DNA from 3 places in the Streptomyces sp. NPDC102360 genome. Region 3 is predicted to be linked to each of the others. Evidence: riboswitches for the same ligand, from Rfam matches in the RefSeq annotation. Region 3 holds a riboswitch; each other region holds the start of a gene.
What was found. Region 3 has a riboswitch for cobalamin ahead of ACIRHA_RS07865 (ABC transporter substrate-binding protein). Riboswitches for the same ligand answer to the same signal wherever they lie in the genome.
Positions count from the first base shown of each region.

Region 1 (9,696 bases), 1.2 Mb from region 3:
GGGGTCCTGGGCGGTGACCATCGTGCCGAACGAAGCGACCTGCATCGGGTCCATCATGAGGCTGCCGCCCGCGTCCTTGATCCGCTCGGCGACCGACCCGATGTCCGCGGTGGCGAGGTACAGATTCCAGGCGGGGTGCACACCCTCCGCGCCGGGCATCTGCGGCACGAGCGCCGCGACCCGCTTGCCGTCGGGCGTTTTCGCCTGCGTGTAGTTGCCGAACTCGGGGCTGCCCTCATCGTAGGTCCAGCCGAACAGCTCCGCGTAGAAGCTCTTCGCGGCCTCCACGTCGGGGAACATGGCGTCGGCCCAGACCGGCGCGCCTTCAGGACGAGCAGACATGAGCGACACCCTTCGGTCGGTCGCCGGGCACGACGCGGCCCGGCAGGCATGCGTCCACGCTAGGCGCGGCGGGCCTGCCGCGCGATCCGGTGGGGTCGGGCAATCGCTCCCGCTTACGCGGTTGAGGCGAGACGGTTCGTCTTGTTATAGTGACGGCATGGCTTTCCTTTACTTCTACGTCTGAGTCCGGCACGGCCGATGCCGCCGTTTCCGCTGCCCGTAGACCCTCCTTCGCATTCCAGGGAAGCCCCATGCGCTCACGCGCCCATGCCGCCGTGTCCACCGACGTGCCCACCACCCCTGCCACTGCTGTGGCGCAGCTGTCCGTCAAGGACGTCACCAAGTCCTACGACACCCGGACCGTCCTCGACCAGATCCGCTTCACCGTCCGTCCGGGCGAGAAGGCCGCCGTCATCGGCGAGAACGGCTCCGGCAAGTCGACCCTGCTGCGGCTGCTCGCCGCGGCCGAGGCGCCGGACTCCGGAGAGATCACCGTCGGCTTCCCCGGCGGCATCGGTCACCTCACCCAGACCCTCGACCTCGACGCGGACCGCACCGTGCAGGACGCCGTCGACCTCGCCCTCACCGAACTGCGCGCCATGGAACATCGGTTGCGGCGCGCGGAGGAGACCCTCGGCGCGGCCTCGGAGGTCGAACTCGCCGCCTACGGCGAGCTGTTGATCGCCTACGAGGAGCGCGGCGGATACGAGGCGGACGCCCGCGTGGACGCCGCGATGCACGGCCTCGGGCTCGCCCGGATCACCCGCGACCGGGTGCTCGGATCGCTGTCCGGCGGCGAGCAGTCCCGGCTCGCGCTCGCCTGTGTCCTGGCCGCCGCCCCCGAACTGCTCCTCCTCGACGAACCGACCAACCACCTCGACGCGGCGGCCGTGCGCTGGCTGGAGGAACACCTGCGCGCGCACCGCGGCACCGTCGTCGCGGTCACCCACGACCGCGGCTTCCTGGAGCGCATCGCCACCACGATCCTCGAAGTCGACCGGGACGCGCGCACGGTCCACCGGTACGGCGACGGCTGGGCCGGCTACCGCGCCGCGAAAGCCGCCGCCCGGCGCGGCGCGGAGCAGCGGTACACGGACTGGGTCGAGGAGGTGGCCCGCACGGAGGAACTGCTGGAGGCCGCGGGCAGGCGCCTCGCCGTCACCGGCGGCGACCCGAAACAGGGCTTCGGCAAGCACCGCCGCTCCAGCGAGGCCAAGCTCGGCGGCCAGGTGCGCTCCGCCCGCGAACGCCTGGGACAACTGCGCCGCAACCCGGTGCCGAAGCCCCCGGCACCACTGCGCTTCACGACGGCACTGTCTGCGACGGACGAACCCGCCGCCGTGCAAGGACCCCTCGCCGAGCTCGACGGCGTACGGGTCGGCGAACGGCTGCGCCTGGACGGGCTCCTCACGCTCACGCCCGGCGACCGGCTCCTGGTCACCGGCGAGAACGGCGCGGGCAAGACGACCCTCCTACGCGTCCTGGCTGGCGACCTGGAACCGGACGCGGGCACGGCCCGCCGCCCCGCCAGGATCGGCTACCTCGCGCAGGAACTGCCCGTCCACTCCACGCGGCTCCCGCTGCTCGCGGCGTTCGCCGCCGGACGCCCCGGAGCGCCGGACGAGTACGCCGAACAGCTTCTGACGCTCGGCCTGTTCCGCGAGGAGGACCTGCACGTACCGGTGGCCGCCCTGTCCGCGGGCCAGCAGCGGCGCCTGCAGATCGCCCGCCTGGTGACCCGCCCCGCGGACCTCCTCGTCCTCGACGAGCCGACCAACCACATCGCGCTCGACCTGGTCGAGGACCTCCAGGCGGCGCTCGCGACGTACCCGGGAGCGGTGGTCGTCGTGTCGCACGACCGCGATTTCCGCGCGAGCTTCGAAGGGGAGCGCCTCGAACTGCGCGCGGGCCGCCGCCACTGATCCACGCAGGGGCGGCCCCGCCACGCACACCCGTGCCGGAGCCGCCCCGGCCCTCCACCGGACGCCCCGTCTCCCCACCGAGGAACCCATGACCACCTTCCTGACACCACAACAGCGCGCGGGCCGCCGCTCCGCCGCCGTCGACGCGGCGGTCGCGGCCGGGCGTGAGCTCGGCCTGACCATCACGGACGCGGCGGTGCTGCACGACGTCTTCTCCGTCGTCGTCCACCTGGCACCCTCGCCGCCCGCGAACATCCTCACGCTCGTGCCGCAGCTGCCCGAGCTGACCGAGTACCTCGCGCCCGCTGTCGAGCATTGGCAGACGACGCCCTTCGCGGGCGGCGAGGACGACTGAGAGCGATACGGGGAACCCCGAGGCCCCCTGCCCGACCCCCTCAGCGGCGCGTGGCCACGACCAGCCTGCACCGCGGGCTGCCGTCGGGCCGCTCGCCGAGTTCGGGCAGCGCGCGCAGCGCCACGTCGAATCCGGCGCGGTCCAACTCCCGGCGCACGTCGCCGAGTCGGAACGGGCGGTAGTACATGACGAACGGGGGCCGCCACACCGCGTTGCGCACCCGCATCGCGCCGTCGAAGCCGAGCATCGCCCAGTAGCCCACCGAACCGGGGGCCGCGGGCGCGGGCAGCGGGAAGGCGAACTGCCCGCCGGTGCGCAGCACTTGGCACACTTCGGAGAACAGCCGGGGCCACTCACGCGGCAGGAAGTGCCCGAACGCCCCGAAGCTCACCACCAGATCGAAGACCTCACCGAAGGGCAGCGTGAGCGCGTCCGCGCGGACGCAGTGGGCCGTCGGCTCTCCGCGCCGCGCGACGTCCAGCATGCCGCCGCTGAAGTCCACGCCCACGGACCGCCCGACGCCCGCCTCGCGGAGCACGCGCAGGCCCGCGCCGGTGCCGCAGCACAGGTCGAGCCCGGTGGCATACGGGCCGAGTCCGGCGAGCGCGCGGCCCACCGAATCGAGCACGGCATCCGGGGTGCGGAACGGCGTGTGGTCGAATTTCGGCGCCAGCAGGTCGTACCCCCGCTCGACCGAGGAAAGCGCCTGAACGGCCAGCTCGCGGAGGGTGGGACCCTGATCGGTGAACATGGCGGATCAGCATAGGGCGCGCCGCCGCCGAAGTCGGGGCTTGCCGCGCGGCAGGGATCTGGTGGTACGGTCTTAGCGGTACATGTGCTCGCCCGTTTCGAGGCGCCGGTACCGAATCTCTCCTTTCAGCGCTTTCGGTCCGACGGTGTTCCCGTCGCCACACAGCGCACGTCATCCCTGGTCAGCGGCTTCTGGCGGGCTCTTCACCCGTTGCCGCACGCACCAGGTTTTCCCCGGCCGCGGGGCGCGCTCAGCCGCCCCTGCCACTCGCCGGATCCCCTCCCTTCCCTGCTCTTGTACGCCTGCCGCGTCCGCGGCCCGGCCCGCGAAAGGACCTGTGATCGCCATGACCACGGCCACCACCACAACCCGAGAAACCACCACACCCCAAGAACCCGTCCGCGCCGCCGGCGTCCTCGACATCGGCGGGAACGGGCACGGTTCCCTGCGGGCGACCGACCTGATCCCGACGTCGCACGACGTCCAGGTTCCCGCCCACCTCATCCGCCAACTCGGCCTGCGCAAGGGCGACTTCGTCGACGGGACATGCGGGAAGCCACGCTCCCTCGCGCACGTCGAGACCGTCGGCGGCGCGCCCGCGGAGACGGCCCGCCGCCGCCCGCACTTCGCCGATCTCACCCCGCTGCACCCCAGCGAACGGTTCCGTCTGGAGCACCCGGCCGCCGGGCTCGCCGGACGGGTCGTCGACCTGTTCACGCCCGTCGGCAAGGGGCAGCGCGGCCTGATCGTCGCGCCGCCGAAGACCGGCAAGACGGTGCTGCTGCAGCAGCTCGCCGCCGCGTTCGCCGCGAACCACCCCGAGGCGCACCTCATGGTGGTGCTCGTCGACGAGCGCCCCGAGGAGGTCACCGACATGCGCCGCTCCGTGCGCGGCGAGGTGTACGCCTCGACGTTCGACCAGCCGGCGAAGGCGCACATCGCGCTCGCCGAACTCGCGGTCGAGCGCGCCAAGCGGCTCACCGAGCAGGGCCGCGATGTAGTGATCCTCCTGGACTCCCTCACCCGGCTGTGCCGCGCGTACAACAACGCGGCCTCCACCAGCGGCCGCACCCTGTCGGGCGGTGTCGACGCCGCCGCGCTGCACGGCCCGAAGCGCTTCTTCGGCGCGGCCCGCGACGCCGAGGAGGCCGGGTCGCTGACCATCCTCGCCACCGCCCTCGTAGACACCGGCTCCCGCGCCGACGACTACTACTTCGAGGAGCTCAAGAGCACCGGAAACATGGAGCTGCGCCTGGACCGCGTCCTCGCGCAGCGCCGCGTCCACCCGGCCGTCGAGCTCACCCCGTCCGGCACCCGCCGCGAGGAACTCCTGCTCTCCGCCCCCGAGTTGACCGTCGTCCGCGGACTGCGGCGGGCCCTGCAGAGCCGGGACCCGGCCGCCTCCTACGAGGCCCTGCTCGACAAGCTGCGCCAGAGCCCGGACAACGCCACGTTCCTGCGCCAGGCGCAGTCGACCGTGCCCACCACCTGACCGCACCCCCGCATGCGTAATACTCGACGCATGAACGCGAGCATGACGCGCCGTGGAGGCGGCCGGGCGGTCACCATCCGGCGGGCCACCACCCAGGACGCCCGGCGCCTCACCCGCCTCGTGCGCGGCTCCAGCGCCTACCGGGACCCGTACGCCTCCATGGTCGCGGGCTACCGGGTGGGACCCGACTACGTAGAGGCGCACCACGTCTACGTAGCAGTGGATCAGGGCGACGAGCGAGTGCTCGGCTTCTACGCGCTGCTCACCGAGCCGCCGGAGCTGGACCTGATGTTCGTCGCGGACGAGGCGCAGGGCCGGGGCATCGGCCGGCTGCTCGTCGACCACATGCGGGCGCAGGCCCGAGCCGCGGGCCTCGACCACGTCCGCGTCGTCGCACACCCGCCCGCCGAGGGCTTCTACCGCTCCATGGGCGCGCACCGCACCGGCACGGTGCCCGCGCGCCCGCCGGCCGTCGCCTGGGACCGGCCCGAACTCGAATTCGCCATTCCTCCGGCCGTCTGAGGTCTTCCGCCCTTGCCCGCCACAGCGCACACTCGTGGGCGTCGGAATGCGGCAAGGAGGCCACATTGGGCAGCAGTCAGGCACGCGCCGAGGCGTTCGACGTGATCGTGGAGATCCCGCAGGGGTCCCGGAACAAATACGAGATGGACCACGATCTCGGCCGGATCCGGCTCGACCGGATGCTGTTCACGTCGACGCAGTACCCCGCGGACTACGGCTACATCGAGGGCACGCTCGGCGGCGACGGCGACCCCCTGGACGCGCTCGTCCTGACCGGCGACGCGACGTTCCCCGGCTGCGTCATCGAGTGCCGGGCGATCGGCATGTTCGTGATGAGCGACGAGAAGGGCCCGGACGAGAAGGTGCTGTGCGTGCCCGCGCACGACCCACGGCACGACGCGACCCGGGACATCGAGGACATCCCCGAGTTCGACCGCCTGGAGATCACCCACTTCTTCGAGGTCTACAAGGATCTGGAGCCGGGCAAGTCGGTCGACGGCTCCCACTGGGAGGGCCGGGAGAAGGCGTACGAGGAGATCGACCGGGCCCGTGAGCGCGCTTCCGGGTAGGTAGTAGGGTGGCCGGGCCGTGGTGCTCGGGAAGACCGGTGACGGCCCTTCAGGGGCCCATTCCGGAGCGGCCCTCGCCACTGTGATCGGGTTTCGGACAGCGCCGTCCGGAGCGCGCCGTTCCACCCTGTACGCCACTGGCGGCCGACGGCCGCCGGGAAGGCCGGAGCGGCGGGCACGCCCGTAAGCCAGGAGACCGGCCGCGGCATCTCACGAAGTGATCCACGAGGTGCTGGAGCGTGATCGACGCATGACCCTGCCCGGGAACTCCCAGAATTCCCCCATTTCCCCCTCCCCTGCCTTCCATTGGCGCCGCGAGGACACGCTGCGCACGGCCGGCCTGATCGCGGTGATCGCCGCGCTGCACGTCGTCGCGTTCGGCGTGCTGTTCCTGCTCGTCGTCCCCGAGCACTACGAAGTAGGCAACAAGGCCTTCGGTATCGGCCTCGGCATCACGGCGTACACGCTCGGCATGCGGCACGCCTTCGACGCCGACCACATCGCGGCCATCGACAACACCACCCGCAAGCTGATGGCGGACGGCAAGCGGCCCGTCTCCGTCGGCTTCTGGTTCGCCCTCGGCCACTCCAGCGTGGTGGTGGCCATGGCGGCGCTCGTCGCCGGAGGCGCGGCGCTCGCCGGCACCCTGCTGAACGACGACTCGCGCACCCACCAGGTGCTCGGCGTCGTCGGCACGACCGTCTCCGGCACGTTCCTGTACCTCATCGCGGCGCTCAACCTCGTCGCCCTGATGGGCATTTTGAAGGTCTTCAGGGCGATGCGCGCGGGCTCGTACGACGAGCGGAAGCTCGAGGAGCACCTGGACTCCCGCGGGTTCATGAACCGGATCCTCGGCCGCTTCACCAAGTCCATCACCCGGCCGGGACAGATGTTCCCGCTGGGCTTCCTCTTCGGGCTCGGCTTCGACACCGCGACCGAGGTGACGCTGATGGTGATGGCGGGCAGCGGCGCGGCGGCGGGCCTGCCGTGGTACGCGATCCTGTGCCTGCCGCTGCTGTTCGCCGCGGGCATGAGCCTGTTCGACACGCTCGACGGCACGTTCATGAACTTCGCCTACCAGTGGGCGTTCTCCAACCCGGTGCGCAAGGTGTTCTACAACCTCACCATCACCGGTCTGTCGATCGCGGTCGCGTTCTTCATCGGCACGATCGAGCTCGTCGGCGTCCTGCACGACAAGCTCGCCCTGTCCGACGCGGTCACCGGGTGGATCGCCGGTCTCGACCTCGACAACGTCGGGTACGTGATCGTGGGCCTGTTCGTGGCCGTGTGGGTGGCGGCGATCGCCTACTGGCGCCTGGCCAGGGTCGAGCAGCGGTGGTCGGCGCGGCTGGCCGACGGCGCGTAATTCGGTTGCCGGGGCGCGCGGCCCCCTGCTGCACTGACGGCAGCGGCAATCCCGCGCGCCCCTACCGTGAGGACCGATCCATGCGCACTGCAGACATGTTCCTTCAGAAGGCCCCTGCCCTCTCCCTCAAGGACATGACTGTCAGTGCACACAGTCAACTACCCGGTAATGAATTTCCCGGGCTTGCTGCTCGAGTCGTCACTGGCTGTGGCGAGGCTCGGCTGCGTCCAGAGCTCACGCGATGAGGGTGAGTTCAGGGGCCGTTGACTGGGCCCCGCAGACCCACGCCATCCAGCCTCTTTGGCGGATGTTGTGGGACGCGTTGACATCTGCGTGTTCAACGAAACCGCAGACCCGGCACGTGAATTCGGCCTGGGAGAGCCGATTGTGGCGTGCGGTGTGGTGGCAGTGGGAGCATTCCTGGCTGGTGTAGGCCGGATCGACGTACACGACCGGGACCCCGGCGCTGCGGGCCTTGTAGGCGATGAAGGCGCCGAGCTGGGCGAAGGGCCAGGTGTGGAGCGTGGTGCGTTGGGGCTTTCTCAGCCGTGCCCGCTCGCGGATGCCTGTCAGTTCTTCCAGGGCAATGCCGCGTGCGGTGCGTTCAGCCTCCGCCACGATCCGTTTGCTGATCTTGTGGTTGATGTCCTTGTTGCGCCGGGCCTCTTTCCCGGCGTGTTTCCTGGCCCGCCGCTTGGCGGACTTGGTGTTCTTCTTCTGCAGCGTGGACCGCAGTCGGCGATCGTTCGCGCGCTGACGGTTGACGCGGCGCCCCGAGTAGCGTTCGCCCTCGGAGGTGGTGGCGATGTCCACGATGCCCAGATCAACGCCGAGGAACTCTGCGGGGTGGGCGTTGAGGGCGGCCTCTTCGATCTCGCAGGTCGCGATCAGGAGCCACGTGCCGCCCTGGCGGACCAGGTCGGACTCGCCCCTGCGGTGCGCGGCCACGACAGCGAGCTGTTCGTCCTGCCCGGTGAACGCCACGCCCTTCATCCGGCCGGCCGTGGTCCAGATCGACACGGTGCGCGCGGCGTGCTGCCAGGACAGCATCCGGTCGTCGTAGGGCTGGGCGGCATCGTCCCGGAAGGTGACCGGTTTGCCCGAGGCGAGGGTGTGGCGCCTGGTTCCGGGGCGTCCGTAGCGTCCGGCGCGCAGGTTGGTGGCCAGGGTGGTGTAGGCGTCGCAGGTCTTCTTGATCGCGTGCTGGGCGGCCTGGGCGCCAAGGCCCCAACGCTGTCGGATCGCGGTGTAGGTGTGCTTGCGCAGGAGCAGCGGACGGCGTGCGTGCTGCTCGAAGGCGACCTCGGCGGCCCAGGTGGCCGCCTCGTTGCAGGCGTGCAGGGTCGCCTCAAGTGCCGCCGCCTGTACGGGCGTCGGCAGGAGTTTCACCCGCACCACCAGCTTCATGGCCGCGACCCTACGCACCCAAACGGACACGAGGGCGAGTTCCGTACATCCATCCCACGATCCGGCGACCAAGCGGCACTGTGTTCGACCACAAGCACGTGGCTGCGACGCTCCGCGTCGCGGTCACGGGATGCGATTCCTCCCATGCGTGAACGCCTGAGGTTCCGCGCAGGATCCCGCTGAATCTTGGCATTCTCGCGCACGTCGACGCCGGTAAGACCAGCCTGACCGAGCGGCCCCTGCACACGGCCGGGGTGATCGACGACCTAGGTCGACGGGCTGATCCCCGCGGCCCGGGTGCGCGCCCTGGAGCAGCAACTGCCGTCCCTCACCCGGGGCGAAGGCGTCCTGGAGGCCTCCTTCGACCACTACGCCCCGGTCCGCGCGGGCGTGCCGCGCCGCTCCCGCACGGACCACGACCCGCTGCACCGCAAGGAATACCTGCTGCGGGTGGTGCGCGGCGCCGGCGCCGCGTCCGCGCCGCACGGATGAATGCGAGCCGGCTGTTGAATCGGGGCCGTTCGGCCCACCGGGAGGGCCCCTTGGCCCCGTCCGCCGCGGGGCCGCGCGCTGAGATGCTGCGGTATCGAGCCTCCCGTGCCCTCGCCCTCCCGCCGCGGCGCGCGGTCGAGGCCGAGCCCGGGCCCGCTGTTCGCAGAAGGGGGAGCCGCGAATGGCGGGCCCGTCCGTACCACGCCCCACCCGTGCCACCGCCCAGGACGGGCCGCCCGGGCTTCGCACACGCGTCCGCCGCGCCGTTGTGGCAACTCGCGCGCAAAACGGCCCAATCGGAACGATAAAGTGGCTCGTCAACCCGCACGCGCCCGATCACTCAGGAGTGCCTACGTGTCCGTAGCCATCGACTCGTCCGACGCCGCCATCCCGTCCGGCGACGACGTTCCCGCGGAGCCCGTGCCCGCGCCGGCCGTCGCCCCTGACGCCGGCCCCGCCGCGCCCGCGAACGAGGAGA
Region 1 covers NZ_JBIWLG010000001.1:506,521-516,216, reverse strand. Annotated here, with positions in the region: gene ACIRHA_RS02335 (VOC family protein) at 1-342, opposite strand, end outside; gene abc-f (ribosomal protection-like ABC-F family protein) at 594-2,264, shown strand; gene ACIRHA_RS02325 (hypothetical protein) at 2,353-2,619, shown strand; gene ACIRHA_RS02320 (class I SAM-dependent methyltransferase) at 2,660-3,370, opposite strand; gene rho (transcription termination factor Rho) at 3,717-4,862, shown strand; gene ACIRHA_RS02310 (GNAT family N-acetyltransferase) at 4,893-5,384, shown strand; gene ACIRHA_RS02305 (inorganic diphosphatase) at 5,450-5,953, shown strand; cobalamin riboswitch at 5,943-6,173, shown strand; gene ACIRHA_RS02300 (HoxN/HupN/NixA family nickel/cobalt transporter) at 6,204-7,319, shown strand; gene ACIRHA_RS02295 (RNA-guided endonuclease InsQ/TnpB family protein) at 7,554-8,726, opposite strand; partial or broken gene ACIRHA_RS02290 (GTP-binding protein) at 8,900-8,998, shown strand; partial or broken gene ACIRHA_RS02285 (GTP-binding protein) at 8,997-9,218, shown strand; gene ACIRHA_RS02280 (hypothetical protein) at 9,573-9,696, shown strand, end outside.
Region 1: another riboswitch for cobalamin. It lies ahead of ACIRHA_RS02300 (HoxN/HupN/NixA family nickel/cobalt transporter); the one in region 3 lies ahead of ACIRHA_RS07865 (ABC transporter substrate-binding protein).

Region 2 (9,696 bases), 140 kb from region 3:
CCTGGCCGCCGGGATCACGGTGCCGTTCGCCCCCGAGGCCGAGCTGTCGGGAGTCGGCGAGCAGGACTTCATGCGGGCGGTCTGGTACCGCCGCACGCTCACGGTCCCCGAGGGCTGGGACGGTGACCGAGTGCTGCTGCACTTCGGCGCGGTCGACCACGACGCCACGGTGTGGGTGAACGGCATCGAGGTCGGGCGGCACCGGGGCGGGTTCTCCGGCTTCACCTTCGACATCACCGACGCCGCTCCCCCGGGCGTGCCGGTGCCCGTGGTGGTGCGGGCCCGCGACGAGCCGGAGACGCCGCAGGCCAGGGGCAAGCAATCGGTCGCGTTCACGCCGCGCGCCGCCAAGTACGCTCGTACGACGGGTATCTGGCAGACCGTCTGGCTGGAGCCGGTGCCCCCGGCGGCCATCCGCCGCCCCCGCATCACACCGAACGTGGCGGCCGGTGCTTTCGACGTGGAGGTGCCGCTCTCCGCGAACTTGCCTGGCGGCACCGTGCACATCGGTGTCCGCGACGAGGCCGGGCAGGTGGTCGAGGCCTCCGTACGCGCCGACCTCGACCTCGCGCCACGGCTGAGCCTGACGCTGCCCCCGGAGCGGATCCGGCTGTGGTGTCCACAGGACCCGCACCTCTATGATCTGCGCATCGAACTCCGGGATGTGGATGGTCAGTTGGTCGATGAGGTCGAGTCGTACGCCGGTCTGCGCAGTGTCTCCGTCACCGGAAAGCAGATCCGCCTCAACGGCGAGGTCGTGTTCCAGCGCCTCGTCCTCGACCAGGGCTACTACCCCGACGGCCTGATGACCGCGCCCGACGACGCCGCCCTGGTCCGTGACATCGAACTCGGCCTGGCCGCCGGTTTCAACGGCGCGCGCCTGCACCAGAAGGTCTTCGAGGAACGCTATCTGCACCACGCCGACCGTCTCGGCTATCTGGTGTGGGGCGAGTTCGGCGACTGGGGCTGCAACACCGAACAGGGCCAGTCGGCCAACCAGCAGCCGGACGCCTCCTACGTACAGGAGTGGCTTGAGGTGCTGGAACGGGACCACTCCCATCCGTCGATCATCGGCTGGTGCCCGATGAACGAGACCTGGCAGGACCACGGCGACCGGATCACCGCGCTCGACGACGTGATGCGCGCGATGTTCCTGGCCACCAAGGCCCACGACACCTCGCGCCCGGTCCTCGACACCTCCGGCTATGCCCACCGGGTCTCCGAGTCGGATGTGTTCGACAGCCACGACTACGAGCAGGACCCGAGGCTCTTCGCCGCCAACCACAAGGCACTGTCCGAAGGCGACCCGTACGTGAACCGCTCCGACACCACCGGCGAGTCCTGGTCCATCGCCTACCGAGGACAGCCCTTCTTCGTCAGCGAGTTCGGCGGCATCTGGTGGAACCCGGCCGAGGCCGACCGGCCGCAGTCGGACACCCGGTCCGGGTCGTGGGGGTACGGCGACCGGGTGCGCACCTTGGAGGAGTTCCACACCCGGTTCGAGGGCCTGGTCGGTGTGCTGCTCGACCACCCGGACATGTTCGGCTACTGCTACACGCAGCTCACCGACGTCTTCCAGGAGGAGAACGGCCTCTTCGCCTTCGACCGCTCGGAGAAGTTCGACATCGAACGCATCCGCGCGGCTCAACTCCGCCCCGCCGCCATCGAGTCCGACGTCGAGACCAAGCGAAGGGTCCGCCCGTGAAGGCCATCATGGTCATGTTCGACAGCATGAACCGCCGCATGCTGCCGCCGTACGGCGCGGACTGGACCCACGCACCCAACTTCACCCGCCTCGCGGCCCGTTCCACCACGTACGACAACTGCTACGTGGGGTCGATGCCCTGCATGCCCGCACGCCGCGAACTGCACACGGGCCGCTACAACTTCCTGCACCGCAGCTGGGGTCCGCTGGAGCCGTTCGACGACTCGATGCCCGAACTCCTCAAGCAGCACGGCGTGTACACCCATCTCACCAGCGACCACCAGCACTACTGGGAGGACGGCGGCGCCACGTACCACGGCCGCTACAACACCTGGGAGTTCTTCCGCGGGCAGGAGGGCGACGCCTGGAAGGGCCAGGTCGCCGACCCGGTCATCCCGGAGAACCTGCGCGGCAAACGCCACGACCTGTGGCGCCAGGACTGGGTGAACCGGGCACACATGGACACCGAGGAGAAGCACCCGCAGACGCTGACCTTCGACGCCGGGCTCGAATTCCTCCGCGTGAACCAGGCCGAGGACGACTGGTTCGTGCAGATCGAGACGTTCGATCCGCACGAACCCTTCTTCTCGCACAAGCAGTACAAGGACCTGTATCCGCACGGCTACGAAGGGCCGCACTTCGACTGGCCGGACTACGGCAAGGTCACCGAGACCGAGGAGCAGGCGGGCCACGCCCGCATGGAGTACGCCGCCCTCCTCTCCATGTGCGACCACTCGCTGGGCCGGGTCCTCGATGCCATGGACGCGTACGACATGTGGTCGGACACCCTGCTGATCGTTTGCACGGACCACGGCCTGCTGCTCGGCGAGAAGGGCTGGTGGGGCAAGCTCGTCCAGCCCTGGTTCAACGAGCTGGCACACACTCCGCTGTTCGTGCACGACCCGCGCAGGCCGGAACTCGCGGGCACCCGCCACTCCGGGCTCGTCCAGACCATCGACCTCGCGCCGACACTCCTGGAGTTCTTCGGCGTCGACCGCACACCTGACATGCAGGGCCGTCCCCTGTGTGAGGCGACGGACGAGTCGGGCGCCGAGGTGCCGCTGCGCGAGTCCGCGCTCTTCGGCATGTTCGGCGGTCACGTCAACATCACCGACGGCCGCCGGGTCTACATGCGCGCCTGCCACGACGCGACGAACACACCGCTGTACGAGCACACGCTGATGCCCACCCACGGCCGTGGCCGCTTCGCCCCGCACGAACTGGTCGACGCCGAACTCGCCGGCCCGTTCACCTTCACCAAGGGTGTCCGCACGCTGCGGGCCCCGGCCAGAACCGCCCCCGGCTTCGACCCCTACCGCTTCGGCACCCTCCTGTACGACCTGGCCGACGACCCCCGACAGGAGCGCCCGGTCCAGGACGACGAGGTGGAGCTGCACATGATCCGCATGCTGGTGGAACACCTCCGGGACACCGACGCCCCAGCCGACCAGTACGCACGCTTGGGCCTTCCCCGACAGCCGGAAGACGTGACCACGTCCCACCTCCAGGTCGCCGCGCACCGGGACCGGCCGCGGCAGGAGGCGGCCCTCTCCCCCGCCCCACGGGCGGACGAGTTCCCCGAGAGCCGCCTCGGCCTGCGCACACCGCTGGCGGTGCTGCTGTCCGACCCGGTGGCAGTGGAGGCGGTGCGCCGCTTCGTCCCCGGCCTCACCGACACCGAGCTGCTGACAGTGCGGGACTCGGTGTCCCTGCTCCAGCTGTCCGCCGCCACGGGACGGCCGGACCGGGGCCAGCTCGACGGTCTGGCGGGCGAGTTGGCGCGGCTCTTTCCGTACTCCCACGAGACGCCACGCGAGTAGGACACGTGCCCCGTCGCACGGCTGGATACCGGGGGGGACGGGGACGGGGATCACGTCGTCATCAACACGGTGCCCCCCCCCATCAGAAGATGAGGAACATCCGCCGCGATCCGCGCGGCTGACGGATCCCGTCCTACGGTGCCGTGAGTTCCGCCACCAGGCGGTGTCCTCGTAGGATGCCGGGGTGCCGAGACCCATACCGATACCGAGGAGCCGCCGCGCGTGGATCGTCACGTGTGCCGCTCCGTGCGCCGCCGGCCTCGCCGCCGCCTATGGACTGAACACCTCCTCGGAACCCGAACCGCCGCCCAAGAAGCCGGTCAGCGCCCAGTGCGCCGCACTGATCGAGAGCATCGAGGGACAGCTGGCCAAGAACGAGCGGGACGGCAAGAAGGGCGGTGCGCTGGCGTTCTCACGTAACCGGGGCGCCGGCCAGGAGGATTGCGGCGATGCGCTCCGCGACCACTTCGGCCGTCATGGCGGTGATCGGTGACGCGCGGCGCCCGGGCCGCCGCGTTCGCCGGACTGGCCGCCGTCGCCGTCGCCGTCGGACTGACCGTCGCCGTGCGCGCCACGTCCGGACCGGAGCCGCAGCCCACGCCGACACGGGTGTACTCCTCCTGCCTGGCGGCGGACACCCGGCCGCTGGCGGCGGACGATGACCCGTGCGAGGGCCCCGGGCGCTGAACAACTCCCCCGCTACTGCTACGTGTTGGCGCTCAGGTCGTACCGCCTGCCGGCCGCGATCACGGCCCCGACGGACTGCAACGCCCCGAGGTCCGTGAGCGGGTCGCCGTTCACCACGAGGATGTCCGCGCTGTAGCCGGGAGTGAGCTGCCCGGTGGTCTCGTCAAGGGCCAGCGCGCGAGCGGCTTCCGTCGTGGCCATCGCGAGGATGCGGTCGTTGGGCAGGCCCAGGTGCTCGTAGAACGTGAGGCTGGAGGGCAGGCCGTCGAAGCCGGCGCGCTGGACGCCCGCGTCGGTGCCCGCGATCAGCCGCACGCCGGCCTCGGCCGTCCGGCGTACCGCGTCGAACATGGCCTCCGCGCGTTCGGCGCCGAAGAACCGAGGCAGCATCCGCCAGTTCGGGCTGACCGTGGGGCAGACGTAGATGTTCCGCCGGACGATCTGGTCGAGGACGTCCTGGCGGACCTCGAATCCGTCGGCCGTCATCCACGTGCAGTGCTCGATGCTGTCGACCCCGGCCGCGACCGCGGCGGTGATGCCGTCCGCGCCGTGCGCGTGCGCGGCGACGGGCAGTCCTGCGCGGTGCGCCTCGTCGACGAGCGCCGCCAACTCCTCCTCGGAGAACTGGGTTTCCCAGCTCTGGGCCCCGCCCTTCGTGAGCCCCCCGCCGGTCTCCATGACCTTGATGACCTTGGCGCCCGCCTCCGCATTGCGCCGCACCAGCCGCCGGACCTCCTCGGGGCCGGAGACCTCGCCGCCGAGGAACCAGCAATGGCCACCGGGCGGAGTGACGGGCACCGTCGCCGAAACGAGGCGTGGACCGACGGCCGAGCCCTCCCTGATGTCCTGGGCGAGCCGCACCGCGAGGCCGCCCCGGTCACCGAGGTCACGGGCCGTCGTGACGCCGACGCCCAGCAACTGCCGCGCCCGACCGGCCATCGCGGCGAACAGCACCTCGTCGTCCTGCTCCTGGAGCGTGGTGACGGGGTCCGGTCCCGCGTCGAAGCAGAGGTGCACGTGGGCGTCGATCAGACCCGGGAGCACCGTGCCGGCGGGGAAGTCGAGCCGGGGTTCGTCGGGCCGCGCCTGGCGCTCGACCTCCGCGCGCGGGCCGACGCCTGCGAGGACGCCCTCACGTACGAGGACGGCGCCGTCGGCGACAGCGTGAAGATCCGGTCCGGCCAGAACGTGCGCGGCGGTGATCAACATGAGACGCGGCTCTCTTTCGTATGCGAGGAACGCGAGTTGCTGCCATGCAGCACATCAGAAAGAGCGGGAAGTTCCTGGTTGTACGCGCCACCCCGGCCCAGCCGTGTCTGGTCGTCATCACCGCACCAAACAGCAGTCTCCGCACTTGCCGCCGCCGGGGGCCCGGTAGAAGAGACAGCAGCTCCGGCGACGGAACGCCAGGTCGGGGCCGATGATCCGGCCCGTTCCCTGTAGCCGGTCCGTCGCCAGCAGTTCGCGAGTCAGCCGTATAAGGTCCGCGCCCATGTCGGGCCGGGATCTGAGCAATTGTGCCGCCGATCCGACCAGCGCGGACGCCGAATTCCCGGCCAGCAGGCGCGGCGCCACCTTGACCGTGAGGCCGCTCTCGACCGCCGACAGGACGCCGTCCACCTCCGCGTGGACGGCGTCCGCGAGTTCCCCGAGTGACGGAAACTCTGACGCACGTCGGCCCTCGGGCCGGGGCAGGCGCAGAGCCGAGCTCCCCCCGGACCACTCGACCGTGCTCATCGTCGGCACGATCCCGTGGACGAGCGCGGAGGCGAGGACCGGCGACCAAAGGCGGGCCGCGAGGCCCAGGTGGGCGATGGAGACACCGATGCGGGGTTCGGCAGTGGTGGCGTAATCGTCGTTGACCGCCTGGGCTCGTGCGGCGAGACCAACGCGAGTGAGCCGTACATCGGAGGGCCGCCGCGTCGACGTCGTGTCGAGGGCGAAGAATCCACCCAGTCGCGAGGCCACGTCCCGCAGCGCCTCGGCGACCTCCTCCGACGGCACCTCGTTCATGCGGTCCTGGCCCGGCGCGGCGCGGCGATGAGGTAGAGGTCCAGGATCGCGGGGCGCTCCGCGACGCCCGGCCCGCCGGCCCGTACCCAGTCAGCTATGTCCTCGGTGGCGTCACGGTCGTTGACCAGCCCGAACCACACCGGCCGTGCTCCGGCAGCCCGCCCGGCGGCAGAGGGTTGCACGACGATGACGTTGGCCTGTTCGCAGACGTCAAGGCACTCGGAGATCCGCGTCGGCGCGATCCGGCGCAACCGCGCCGTCTGCGCCGCGTGATCGCCGTCGACCTTGACCGTTCCGCAGCAGCAGTCGCGGCACACCACTACGCGGCACGGAACCGCCCGGTCCGCTGCGGGGGCCGTCGCTCCGACTTCGGCGGGCCGTTCAGGCATGCCGCATCCTCCCTCTCGCCGGGGAGTTCCGCCCCGGATCGCTTCGAGGGGGCGACAGCGTGAGTCTCCTGGCTCTCGGGTCCGTGCTCGTCCCGGCCTTCCCACCCTCGCGGGGGCAGTGGCTCTCCGGGATCCGCTCGCCGATCACAGTGGCGGTACCGCACCGGATTCGCACCGGTTTCCTCGGGCCGCCGTCGCCCGTGTTCACGGCCATCATGCCATCCGGCGACGAGCTGCCCGCGGGCCGGACGTTGTGGCGCCTCCCGGGCGCGGCCCCGTAGGGTGAAGGACGTAGCTGGTTCGCCCCGCCCGCCAGACGGGGTGTCGTAAGAGGGAACCCGGTGGGATTCCGGGACTGCCCCGCAGCGGTGAGTGGGAACGACCGCCGTCATACGCACTGGTCCCCGGAAGAGGGGTCTGGGAAGCGACGGTCACTAGGTGTCCGCCCTTTCGGGTGGGTGTGCCCGCGAGTCCGAAGACCTGCCAACTGCCCGTGCACGGACGACACGTGCGCGGACATCTCGGTGACCTCGAGGGCGGGTCGGCGTACACATACCGGCCGATGGCCGTGCCCAGTCGCACGTGTCGCCGACCCGGTGGTGTCACTCCTTCGTGCCGCAGAGGCCTTCCGGGATCTCAGGGATACGTCTCTCGAAGGAGAATTCCGTGACCACCAGTACCGCGGCCACCACGACCGCGACCACCGGCACCGAGCCCGCACGGGCCACCGTGTACGGCTACCCCCGCCAGGGCCCGAACCGGGAACTGAAGAAGGCGATCGAGGGCTACTGGAAGGGGCGCGTCGACGCCGCCGCCCTCCGCTCCACCGCCGCCGAACTCCGCCGTACCAACTGGCAGGAACTGGCCGCATCCGGCATCGACGAGGTGCCGACCGGCGACTTCTCCCATTACGACCACGTCCTGGACACCACCGTCATGGTCGGGGCGGTGCCCGAGCGCCACCGGGCCGCCGTCGCGGCGGACGCCCTGGACGGGTACTTCGCCATGGCACGCGGCACTCAGGATGTCGCTCCGCTGGAGATGACCAAGTGGTTCGACACCAACTACCACTATCTGGTACCGGAGTTGGGGCCCGACACGGTGTTCACCACCGATTCCACCAAGCAGGTCGCGGAACTCACGGAGGCCCTCGCGCTCGGCCTGGACGCCCGCCCCGTGCTGGTCGGCCCGGTCACCTACCTCCTGCTGTCGAAGCCCGCCCCCGGCGTGGCCGACGACTTCGATCCACTCACCCTGCTGGACCGGCTGCTGCCCGTCTACGCCGAGGTCCTCAGCGATCTGCGGGCCTCGGGCGCCGCCTGGGTCCAGCTCGACGAGCCCGCCCTGGTCCAGGACCGCACCCCGGCCGAGCTGAACGCCGCCGCCCGCGCCTACCGCGACCTCGGCACCCTCGCCGACCGTCCGAAGCTCCTGGTCGCCTCGTACTTCGACCGGCTCGGCGAGGCCCTGCCGGTGCTCGCCAAGGCACCCGTCGAGGGCCTCGCGCTCGACTTCACCGGCTCCGCCGCCGCCAATCTGGAGGAACTCGCCGCCGTCGGTGGCCTGCCCGGCAAGCGTCTCGTCGCCGGTGTGGTGAACGGCCGCAACGTGTGGGTGAACGACCTGGAGCGGTCCCTCGCCACGCTCGGCACCCTGCTGGGGCTCGCCGACCGCGTCGACGTGGCCGCTTCCTGCTCGCTGCTGCACGTCCCGCTGGACGCGTCCGTGGAGCGGGACATCGAGCCGCAGATCCGGCGCTGGCTCGCCTTCGCCCGCCAGAAGACCGCCGAGGTCGCCACCCTCGCCAGGGGCCTGACTCGGGGAGCCGGAGTGATCGGCGCCGAACTCGCTGCCAACCGTGCCGCGTTGAACTCCCGGGCCACCTCCCCCATCACCCGCGATCCGGCGGTACGCGCCCGCGCCGCCGCCGTCACCGGGGCGGACCTGCGCCGCTCACAACCGTACGCCGAGCGGACCGCCGCCCAGCGGGCCCTGCTGAACCTGCCGCTGCTGCCGACGACGACCATCGGATCGTTCCCGCAGACCGGCGAACTCCGTTCCGCCCGTGCCGACTTGAGGGCAGGACGCATCGACGGCGCGGAGTACGAGAACCGCATCAGGAACGAGATCCGTGAGGTCGTCTCCTTCCAGGAGAAGGCCGGCCTCGACGTGCTCGTGCACGGCGAACCCGAACGCAACGACATGGTCCAGTACTTCGCCGAGCAGCTGGACGGCTACCTCGCCACCCAGCACGGCTGGGTCCAGTCCTACGGCACCCGCTACGTCCGCCCGCCGGTCCTCGCGGGCGACATCTCCCGCCCCGAGCCGATGACCGTACGCTGGACGACGTACGCCCAGTCGCTCTCCAGCCGTCCCATCAAGGGCATGCTCACCGGCCCGGTCACCATGCTCGCCTGGTCCTTCGTCCGCGACGACCAGCCGCTGGGCGACACGGCCCGGCAGGTCGCCCTCGCCCTGCGCGACGAGGTCGACGACCTGGAGACGAACGGCACTTCGGTCATCCAGGTCGACGAGCCGGCACTCCGCGAGACACTCCCATTGCGCACGACCGACCATGCCGCCTACCTCGCCTGGGCCACCGAGGCGTTCCGCCTCACCACCAGCGGCGTCCGCCCGGACACGCAGATCCACACCCACATGTGCTACGCCGAGTTCGGTGACATCGTGCAGGCCATCGACGACCTCGACGCCGATGTCATCAGCCTGGAGGCCGCCCGCTCCCACATGCAGGTCGCGCACGAGCTGGCCGAGCACGGCTACCCGCGCGAGGCAGGTCCTGGCGTGTACGACATCCACTCCCCGCGCGTTCCGACCATCGACGAGGCAACCGCTTTGCTGCGTACGGGACTTGAGGCCATCCCGGCCGAGCGGCTGTGGGTCAACCCGGACTGCGGGCTGAAGACCCGCGGCTGGGCCGAGACACGGGCCTCCCTGGAAAACCTCGTCGCCGCCGCACGCGCCGTCCGTGAGGAACTCGGGACGACCGCGCCCTGACGTGCGACTCCGAGGCCTCGCCCCTGGTGCCGACACTCCGGCGCCAGGGGCGAGGCGCCCTCCCGCC
Region 2 covers NZ_JBIWLG010000001.1:1,575,137-1,584,832, reverse strand. Annotated here, with positions in the region: gene ACIRHA_RS07215 (glycoside hydrolase family 2 protein) at 1-1,705, shown strand, start outside; gene ACIRHA_RS07210 (sulfatase) at 1,702-3,525, shown strand; gene ACIRHA_RS07205 (hypothetical protein) at 3,710-4,018, shown strand; gene ACIRHA_RS07200 (hypothetical protein) at 4,015-4,212, shown strand; gene ACIRHA_RS07195 (amidohydrolase family protein) at 4,231-5,421, opposite strand; gene ACIRHA_RS07190 ((2Fe-2S)-binding protein) at 5,539-6,225, opposite strand; gene ACIRHA_RS07185 ((2Fe-2S) ferredoxin domain-containing protein) at 6,222-6,614, opposite strand; cobalamin riboswitch at 6,676-6,799, opposite strand; cobalamin riboswitch at 6,894-7,117, shown strand; gene metE (5-methyltetrahydropteroyltriglutamate--homocysteine S-methyltransferase) at 7,281-9,629, shown strand.
Region 2: another riboswitch for cobalamin. It lies ahead of ACIRHA_RS07185 ((2Fe-2S) ferredoxin domain-containing protein); the one in region 3 lies ahead of ACIRHA_RS07865 (ABC transporter substrate-binding protein).

Region 3 (9,696 bases):
CGTCGGCGTACTCGCTGGTGATGGTGGATGCGCGGCGCCGGGGCTTGGCGGGGGTGGTCATACGCGGGTCTCCTCGCGGGCGATCAGGGACAGCAGGACGTCGGAGGCGCCGCCGCGCAGGCCGAACGCCGGGGCGGCGAGCAGCGCCTGGCCGAAGTCGCTGTCGGCAGTGGGTGGCAGGCCCCCGGAGGCCTCGCGGAACGCCTCGACGACGTCGTTCTCGAAGGCGTTGCCCAGGTACTTCAGGGCGGCGGCCGCACGGACCGGGGTCTCCCCGCGGTCCATGGCGGAGGCGACGTCCCAGCAGAGGCGGCGCAGGACGGTGAGCCGGGCGGTGAGGGAGCCGATGGACGCGGCGTCGGTGTCCCGGGTGCCGTGCCCGGTCCGGGCCGCCTCGGTGAGCAGCGCCACGAGGACGGGGTAGCTGGACAGGACGCGTTCGGCGCCACCGCGTTCGAAGGAGAGCTGCCCGACGACCTGGCGCCACCCCTCCCCCTCGGTACCGATGAGGCGGCCTTCGGGGACGAACACGTCCTCGAACCGCACCTCGTTGAAGTGGTGTTCGCCCGCCAGGTCGGGAATGGCGCCCGTGCTCACGCCGTCGGCGTCCATGTCGACGACGAACTCACTCAGCCCCTGGTGCTTGCGGTCGACGTCCTCGCGCGGTGTGGTGCGGGCCAACACGTAGGCGTGCGTGGCGTGGTGTGCGTGGCTGGTCCAGATCTTGTGGCCGCTGAGCCGCCAGCCGCCCGCGACGCGGCGCGCGGCGGTGCGGACCGACGCCAGGTCGGAGCCGGCCTCGGGTTCGCTCATGCCGAGGCAGAAGACGGCGTCGGTGGCGGCGATCCGCGGCAGGATCTCCTCCTTGAGCGCGGGGCTGCCGTGCCGCAGGATGGCGGGTCCGATCTGCCGGTCCCCGATCCAGTGCGCGGCGACGGGTGCGCCCGCCCGCAGCAGCTCCTCGGTGACGGCGAGCCGGTCGACGTTGCGCAGGGCGTGGCCGCCGTACTCGACCGGCCAGGTCATGGCGGTCATGCCGCGGGCGGCCAGTTCGCGGCTGAAGTCGCGGTCGAAGGAGCGGAGCCAGGCGTCGCTGCGAGGGGTGTAGCGGGAGGCCTTCCGCCACTCGTCGGTCAGGGTGCGGGCGGCGGACCGGGGGTCGGTGTGTGTGTCGGTCGGGGACATCAAGGGGGCTGCCTCCAGAAAGTTTCGGTCACCCGGCGATCGGTCTCGGGGCTCCGCCCCGGACCCCGCTCCTCAAACGCCGGAGGGGCTGGATCGCCTCAATCGCCGGCGGGGCTTGATCTGGTCAGGAACCCGTATACGTGCCAGTGCGCTTCTCGCGGAACGCGGCGTAGGCCTCGCGGGAGTCGTCCATCGACGTCACCACGGCCATGTGGGAGGAGATCAGGTCGAGCGCGGTGCGCAGATCGTGGTTCGCGCCCTGGCGGACGGCGCGCTTGATCAGGGCGAGGGCGGCGGGCGGCCTCGCGACGAGTCGGGCGGCGAACGCGTACACCTCGTCGAGAAGGTCGGCGTCCTCGAAGACGTCCTCGACGATGCCGAGCCGCTTGGCCTCGGCGGCGTCGACGAAATCGCCGGTCCACAGCAGACGCAGCGCCGCCGCCTGTCCGACGACGCGGGGCAGCAGCCAGCAGCCGCCGTCACCGGGGACCAGGCCGACCTTGATGTAGCCCTCGCAGAAGCGGGCCGAGCGGCCGGCGAAGCGCAGGTCGCAGAGCAGGGCCATGTCCATGCCCGCGCCGACGGCGGGTCCCGCGACGGCCGCGAGGACCGGCTTGTCCAGGTCGTCCAGGGCCCGGGCGACCTGGTGCACGCGCTCGGTGAGCAGCCTCTTCTCCTGGATCGGGGTGCGCTGTTCGCCCTTGAAGTCGGCGAGGTCCACGCCGGAGCAGAAGGCGTCGCCGGCGCCGGTGACGACGATGACGCGGACGTCCGGGTCGGCGTCGGCGCGGCGCAGCGCCTCGGCCCAGGCGTCGGCCATCGGGAGGGTGAACGCGTTCTTCCGGTGCGGGCGGCTGAGGGTGATGGTGGCGATGTGGTCGCGGGTGGAGTAGAGGAGGTCTTCGGCCGCGGGCATGGCGGATCCTTCCGTTCAGGGGGCGCTTCTCAAGGCCGTCGGGCGGCTGTTCTCAGGCGGCGGCGGTCGCGTCGATCGGTTCGCGCGCTGTTCCGTTGTCGAAGAGGGCGGCGGCCTCCGCGCCGGGCAGGCCGAGTTCGGCGAGGACCTCGCGGGTGTGCTCGCCGAGGTGCGGGGCGGGGCGGAGCGGTCCCTCGTCCTCGCGCGGGGAAGCGCCGACAGCGGGTTCGGTCATCCGGACCGGCGGTCGGCCGAGCAACAGCGGCCCCTCGGTGGGGTGTTCGGTGCGCTCGAAGAAACCGGTGGCGCTCAGGTGCGGGTCGGTGAAGAGGTCGTCGAGGGTGTTGACGCGGGTGGCGGGTATGTCGCGGGCGTCGAACTCGGCCTGCCACTCGGCCGTGGTGCGCAGCAACAGTTCGGCGTTGACCATCGAGTAGAGGGTGTCGATGTGCTCGGTGCGCTCCGTGATGGTGCGAAAGCGCGGATCGTCGGCGAGCGCGGGGCGGCCGATCGCGGCGAAGAAGGACCGCCACTGGGCGTCGGTGTAGATCATGACGGCGAGGTGGCCGTCCTTGGTGCGGCACGGACGGCGGTGCGGGGAACTGGTGCGGGCGTAGCCGGTGGGGCCCGTGGGCGGGTCGAAGACGCGGCCGCCCTGCTGTTCGAGCAGGGTGAACGAGGCCATCGTCTCCAGCATCGGGACCTCGACGGCGCGCCCCCGGCCGGAGGCCTGGCGGCCGTGCAGCGCGGCGAGCACGGCCGCGGCCCCGTAGATGCCGACCGTCTTGTCGGCCGCGGCCTGCCGCACGTACTCCGCTCCGCCGTCGCCGCCCTGGAGTGCGGCGACGCCTCCGGCGGCCTGGATGACGTCGTCGTAGGCGGGCCGGTCGGAGTCGGGGCCACCGGCGGCGAAGCCGCGGAACGCGCAGTGGACGAGGCGCGGGTTGCGCTCCAGCGCGGACTCGGCCGTGAGGGCGAGCCGACGGGCGGCGGCGGGGCGGAGGTTGTGCACGAGGACGTCGGCCGAGTCCACGAGGGCGGCGAGGACGGGCGCCGCGCCGGGCGCCTTGAGGTCGAGGGCGACGCTGCGCTTTCCGCGGTTGGTGTTGAGGAAGGCGGGGCCCATGCCGTTGCCTCGAGTGTCGGCTATGTAGCGGACGACGTCGCCGGCCGGCGGCTCGACCTTGATGACGTCCGCGCCCCACTGGGCGAGCAGCAGGGTGCAGTACGGGCCCATGAGCGTCGAGGTGATGTCGACGACGCGGACGCCGTCCAGCGGTCGGCCCGCAGGGGATCCACCGCCACCCGCTGCCGCCGCCGCGGCTTCAGAATTGTCTACCGATTCTGCCGGTTCCTTCGGCGTCATCGCCGAGTCCTCCTCTGAAATCGGCCACCGATAGCGCCTGTTGACGCCACCGCTGGGTCAAATTTCCGGGCGTTCGCCACTGAACGGGACATACATCCGAGCGAGACCTGAGCAAGACCTGAGCAAGATTGGATGCAATCTGACTCACCGTGCGGCACCATGTCAATGCCCCTGCACTTTCAGGGGAGTTAGAGTCGACAACCCTCGACGGGAAGGCAGGCACCAGTGACGGCTCAGACGGGAGCGGAGCGTCTTGACGCGGTGTCCGGAGCGGTGGCCCAGGTCGTGGAGGAGCTGCGGGCGATGCTGTTCGCGCGCGATCTGACGCCGGGCAGCCCGGTGCGGCAGGAGGCACTGGCCACGCGTCTCGGGGTGAGCCGGGCCCCGGTACGTGAGGCGCTGCGGGTGCTGGCGAGCGAAGGCGTCCTCGACCACGTCCGCAATGTCGGGTACCGGGTGAAGGTGCTGACCGCGGCCGAGTTCGAGCAGACGTATCTGATGCGGCGGGTCCTGGAGGCGGAGGTGCTGCGTCGACTGCCGCCTCTCCCGGCCTCCGCGCTCGAAGGACTCTCCGGCGTGAACGAGCGGATCGCGGAGGCGTCGGCCCGCGGCGACCTCACCGCCATGGCCCGCCTCAACTCGGATTTCCACTTCCGTATGTTCACCGCGTCGGGCCTGGACCTCGTCGTCGCCGAACTGCGCCGCGTCTGGCAGCTGAGCGACGGCTATCGGGCCTACCTCCTGCACGACCCGATGTCACAGAAGCGGATCGTCGACGAGCACGCGGAGATGGTCGAGGCGCTCCGCGTCCGCGACCACGAACGCCTCGTATCGCTCATGGACCACCACCGGGACGGAACCCGTCCCCAGCTGGAGGCGGTCTTCACCCCGCCCTCCGCCTAGCGGATGCCCGGCGTGATAGTTTCGCCGAGCCAGTCGTACCTTTGTGTGTTTTTCTACGCACACGGGTCAGGGAATCCGGTGGGAAACCGGAACTGACGCGCAGCGGTGAGGGTGACGGGCGGAGCCACTGCCACTGGGCCGGCACATCGGCCTGGGAAGGCGCTTCGCGCGGACGACCCCGAGTCCGAAGACCTGCTGGCGGTCTCCAGTGCCGCGTGGCGTGGGGGCTGGGGCCTGATCCAAACGGCAGGCCCTCACCATAGGCCGGCTCCGCGTATGAGCCCTGGACGTGAAGGAACCCCCGTGCTGTTCGCACGTCAACTCCGCCGATGCGCCCCGCTGTTGGTGGGCGCCTTGCTGCTCACCGGGTGCGGCACGACCGCCACCACCGAGGACGGTGCCGCCGGTGGCGGCGGTGTCACGCTCGACAACTGCGGAGAAAAGGTGCGGGTCGAGCACACCCCGCGCCGGGCCGTCGCCCTCGACCAGGGCTCCGCCGAGATCATGCTCTCGCTCGGCCTCGAGGACCGGATGGTCGGCACCGGCACCTGGACCGACCCGGTCCCGAAGGACCTGGCGAAGGCCAACGCGAAGGTGCCGCGGCTGGCCGACCGCTACCCGTCGTTCGAGAAGGTCCTCGGCACCGAACCGGACTTCGCCGCTGCCTCGTTCACGTACACCCTCGGCAAGGGCGGTGTGGCGCCGCGCGCGGAGTTCGAGAAGCTGGGCGTGCCCACGTACCTCTCCCCCAGCGACTGCGTGGGCAAGGACAACGGCGACGGAGACGGGGTGCGGACCAAGACCCTGGGGCTCGACGTCGTGTACGGCGAGATCCACGATCTGGCACGTGTCTTCGACGTGGAGAAGCGCGGCGACAAGCTGATCGACTCGCTCAAGACCCGGGTCCGCAAGGCCACTTCCGGGGGCGACGCGCACGGTGTGGACGTCCTGTACTGGTTCGCCAACTCCGACTCGCCCTACATGGCGGGCTGTTGCGGCGCCCCCGGCATCGTCACCAAGGAGCTCGGGGCGCGCAACGTCTTCGACGACACGCGCGCGGAGTGGCCGCAGGTCAACTGGGAGACGGTCGCGGACCGCGATCCGGACGTGCTGGTCATCGGCGACCTGACGCGCCGCTCGCAGTCGGCCGAGTCGGCCGCACAGAAGATCAAGTTCCTTGAGTCCAATCCCGTCACCAAGCACATGACCGCAGTGAAGAAGAAGCGGTACGTGCGCCTGAGCGGGCAAGCCATGAACCCGACCATCCGGACGGTCGACGGCGTGGAGCGGGTGGCCGCGGGGCTGCGCGAGTTCGGGCTCGCGCGGTGACGGCTCGTACGGTCGCCGCTCGCGCGGCCCCGGCGGCGTATCCACAGGCCGCGCCCCGGATCACCCTTCGGGCCACACTCGCCTGGGCGGCCGGCATCGCCGCACTGTGCGCCTCCGTGGCCTTCGCCATCACCCTCGGTCCCGCGCAGATCCGGGTCGGTGACGTGTGGGCGGCGGTGGGCGACCGGATCGGCCTGGCGACCTCGGACCTCTCGCCGATCCGGGACGGCATCGTATGGAATCTGCGGCTGCCGCGGACGCTGCTCGCGGCGGTGTGCGGGGCCGGGCTCGCGGTGTGCGGCACGGTGCTGCAGGCGCTGCTGCGCAATCCGCTCGCCGATCCGTTCGTGCTCGGTGTCTCCTCGGGCGCGTCGACCGGGGCCGTGCTCGTCGTCGTGCTCGGCCTCGGCGGTGGCGCCGTGTCCGTATCGGGCGGCGCGTTCGTCGGAGCCGTCTGCTCGTTCGCGCTGGTGCTCGTACTCAGTCACACGCTGGGCGGCAGCACGGACCGGGTGGTGCTGTGCGGCGTCGCGGCGATGCAGCTGTTCTCGGCGTTGACCTCGTTCGTCGTGCTGACCTCGGCGGACGCGGAGACGACGCGCGGCGTGCTGTTCTGGCTGCTCGGCTCGCTCAGCGGGGTCGGCTGGACCGAGGTGTGGCTGTGTCTGGCCGTGCTCGCCGTCACGCTCGTGGTGTGCCTCGCGTACGGGCGCACCCTCGACGCGTTCGCCTTCGGCGCCGAAGCAGCGGCGACCCTCGGCGTCCGGGTGGCCCGCACCCGGATCGTGCTGCTGTGCGTGACGGCGCTACTGACGGCGGCCCTGGTCAGCGCGGCGGGAGCGATCGGCTTCGTCGGTCTTGTGCTGCCGCACGCGGCGCGCGCCCTGGTGGGTCCGGGGCACACCCGGCTGCTGCCGGTGACGGCGCTCGCCGGGGCGGTGTTCCTGGTGTGGGTGGACACAGCGGCGCGGACGGTGCTCGAACCTCAGGAGGTTCCGGTGGGTGTGGTGACATCGCTGATCGGTGTGCCGGCGTTCGTGCTGGTGCTGTACCGCGGGCGGGGTGTGCGGTGAGCCTTTCCCAGCAGGGACTGCGCGCCGACCGCGTGTCGTGGTCGCCGGGCGGCGCGCTGGTGCTCGACGGGGTGTCCGTGGCACCGGAGCCCGGCACCGTCACCGGAGTGCTCGGCCCCAACGGCTCGGGCAAGTCGACCCTGCTGCGCCTGCTGTCCGGCGTGCTGGCCCCGTCCGCGGGCGTCGTCACGCTCGACGGTGACCCGCTCGCCTCGGTGGGCCGCAGGCAGGCCGCGCGGCGCATCGCCATGGTGCAGCAACAATCCGACGCCCAGGTCGAGTTGACGGTCGCCGACGTCGTGCGGCTCGGCCGGGTCCCGCACCGCCGCGCCTGGCAGCCCGCGTCGGCGGCGGACGAGGCCGCGGTCCGCGACGCCCTGGACCGCAGTGGTCTCGCCGACCGGGCGCACCGCCTGTGGCACACACTGTCCGGCGGCGAGCGCCAGCGGGTGCAGATCGCCCGCGCCCTGGCGCAGGAGCCGCGCGAGCTGCTGCTCGACGAGCCGACGAACCACCTCGACATCCAGCACCAGCTCGAACTCCTCGACCTGATCGGCACGCTGGGCATCACGTCCGTCGTCGCCCTGCACGACCTGAACCTCGCCGCCGGCTACTGCGCGCGCGTCGTCGTGCTGCGCGAGGGCCGGGTCGTGGCGGCCGGGGAGCCCGGCGACGTACTCACCGAGGAACTGATCGCCGACGTGTACGGGGTGCGCGCCGAGGTCACCCGCCCCGGTGAACGGCCGCACATCCGCTACCTGGGTACGACTGCGACGCGCTGAGTCCTTCACAAGGGCCCTGAGTCACTCGAAGCGCTCCGTGTCCCCCGCCCCGGCCCGTACGATCTCGGCCTCCCCGTCGGAGAAGTCGATGACCGTGGTCGGCACGGTGCCGCAGTCGCCGGAGTCCACGACGGCGTCGACCTGGTGGTCGAGGAGTTCCTTGATCTCCCAGCCCTGGGTGAGCGGCTCCTCCTCGCCGGGCAGCAGCAGCGTGCTGGACAGCAGCGGCTCGCCGAGCTCGGCGAGCAGGGCCTGCGTCACCACGTGGTCGGGGATGCGCACGCCCACGGTCTTCTTCTTCGGGTGCTGCAGCTGCCGCGGCACCTCACGCGTCGCGGGCAGGATGAAGGTGTAACTGCCGGGCGTGGCCGCCTTGATGGCGCGGAACACGTCGTTGTCGATCTGGACGAACCTCCCCAACTGGGAGAAGTCCTGGCATACCAGTGTGAAGTGGTGCCGGTCGTCGAGCTGCCGGATGGTGCGGATCCGGTCGACGCCCGCCCGGTTGCCGAGCCGGCAGCCGAGCGCGTAACAGGAGTCCGTGGGGTAGGCGACGAGCGCGCTGTCGCGGATGCTGTCGGCGATCGCGGAGATGAGGCGCGCTTGCGGGTTTGCTGGGTGCACGTCGTAGTACCTGGCCATTCGGCGAGCGTACGGGATCGGACGCGCCACGCCGGGGTACACGAGGGGCGAATCGGGCGCGTACGCGCGACAATCCCGACACCGGACCACCCTGCCCTGGCCCCCGCGCGTCCACGGACCCATACTGGTCGCGCCCCGATCACTCACAGAACGACTCCATGGCGAAGAAGAACTCAACCCCGACCCCCGTCCCCGACACCGTGTGGCTCGGACGCGGACGCCACCTCGGGCCCGAGCCCGAGCGCGACGTCCGGCGCAACCTGATCGCCCTCAAGGCGGCGGGCGTACTCGACGACTTCCTCGACCTCGACCCCGAGGACGCGGCGCGCTCCACGGTGCTGCACCCGCGCGAGGAGGAGGCCGGGCCAGGACCCGGCGCCCGCCGGGTGTTCGAGGCGCGCTGGCGCGTGGCCGACAACGTCACCGTGCGCGGCCAGCTGACGACGTACGACCCCGACACCCGCGCCAAGGAATCCGAAGGCGTCACCTGGGTCCTCGCCGCGGAGGCGGAGCGGGCCTGGGAACTGGCCTGGCCGTCGCCCGCGCCGATGTTCTGGCCGGACAGCGAGCGGGTGCCATGGGACCACGACACGGTGGCGGGGCTGCGCCTGCGGGCGCCGAACCACCTCCCGAAGGACGACGACGCCCTGCGCCGTCTCCTCAAGGACTGCTCGCGCTCCAGCTGGTACGTGCACGTGGTCATCCACGAGGCGATGACACCGGATGCCCAGGGGCAGCGGTCCATCACGCGGTTTCTGCCGCCGAGCCTGCAGCACCGCGTGATCGAGCACCGGGCGACGCCCGACCAGGCCCAGGTCGTGGACTTCGGGCTGCGCAAGGACTTCAAGGCCGGAATGCCGCGCGGCGGCGGCGTCGTACTGCCGACCACGCCGGCGCACCCGGACTATGCGGCGGACCGTTTCACCGTGCGCAGCGTCTTCCTCGACGGCAGCGAGCCGACCGAACTGCTGGACCGGATCCGGGAGTTCACCGCGTTCCCGCGGCCGCTGATCGACGAGGCGGCGCAGGCCCTCACGCGGCTGCGCGACGGCTGGCATCTGCTGACGTCCGACGAGGAGCTGACGCACGCGCAGGACATGGTCACGAAGTACGCCGAGGCGCTCGACGCCATGACCAGGTCCCGGGACAGCTACCGCGAGGCGGCCGAAGCGGCGCGGGCCGCGCTCGCCGAGGCGCCGCGCGGCGACGCCCAGGCGCACGCGCCGGCGGATCCGGACAGCAAGGACGCCTCCCCCTTCGGCACGCTCGGCAAGGCGTTCGGACGCTTCCGGGGGCCGAACAAGTAAGCGCGGGCCTTACCGGAGTTCAGGACCTGTGAGTCACGGCGCCCGCGCACGAGCGGGCGCCGATCCGCCGCTCTCACTCTTCCTCCGCCTCCTCCTCGGCGCCCGGGTCGGACATCCGCAGCGCGATCTCCTGAAGCAGTTCGCTGGATTGGACGTCCATACGGCCCTCGTCGTGGACCTTGGCGAGCTGCGT
Region 3 covers NZ_JBIWLG010000001.1:1,711,992-1,721,687, reverse strand. Annotated here, with positions in the region: gene ACIRHA_RS07890 (acyl-CoA dehydrogenase family protein) at 1-61, opposite strand, end outside; gene ACIRHA_RS07885 (acyl-CoA dehydrogenase family protein) at 58-1,185, opposite strand; gene ACIRHA_RS07880 (enoyl-CoA hydratase/isomerase family protein) at 1,310-2,101, opposite strand; gene ACIRHA_RS07875 (CaiB/BaiF CoA transferase family protein) at 2,154-3,467, opposite strand; gene ACIRHA_RS07870 (GntR family transcriptional regulator) at 3,693-4,370, shown strand; cobalamin riboswitch at 4,386-4,585, shown strand; gene ACIRHA_RS07865 (ABC transporter substrate-binding protein) at 4,647-5,699, shown strand; gene ACIRHA_RS07860 (FecCD family ABC transporter permease) at 5,759-6,772, shown strand; gene ACIRHA_RS07855 (ABC transporter ATP-binding protein) at 6,769-7,554, shown strand; gene ACIRHA_RS07850 (L-threonylcarbamoyladenylate synthase) at 7,576-8,196, opposite strand; gene ACIRHA_RS07845 (hypothetical protein) at 8,355-9,503, shown strand; gene ACIRHA_RS07840 (hypothetical protein) at 9,577-9,696, opposite strand, start outside.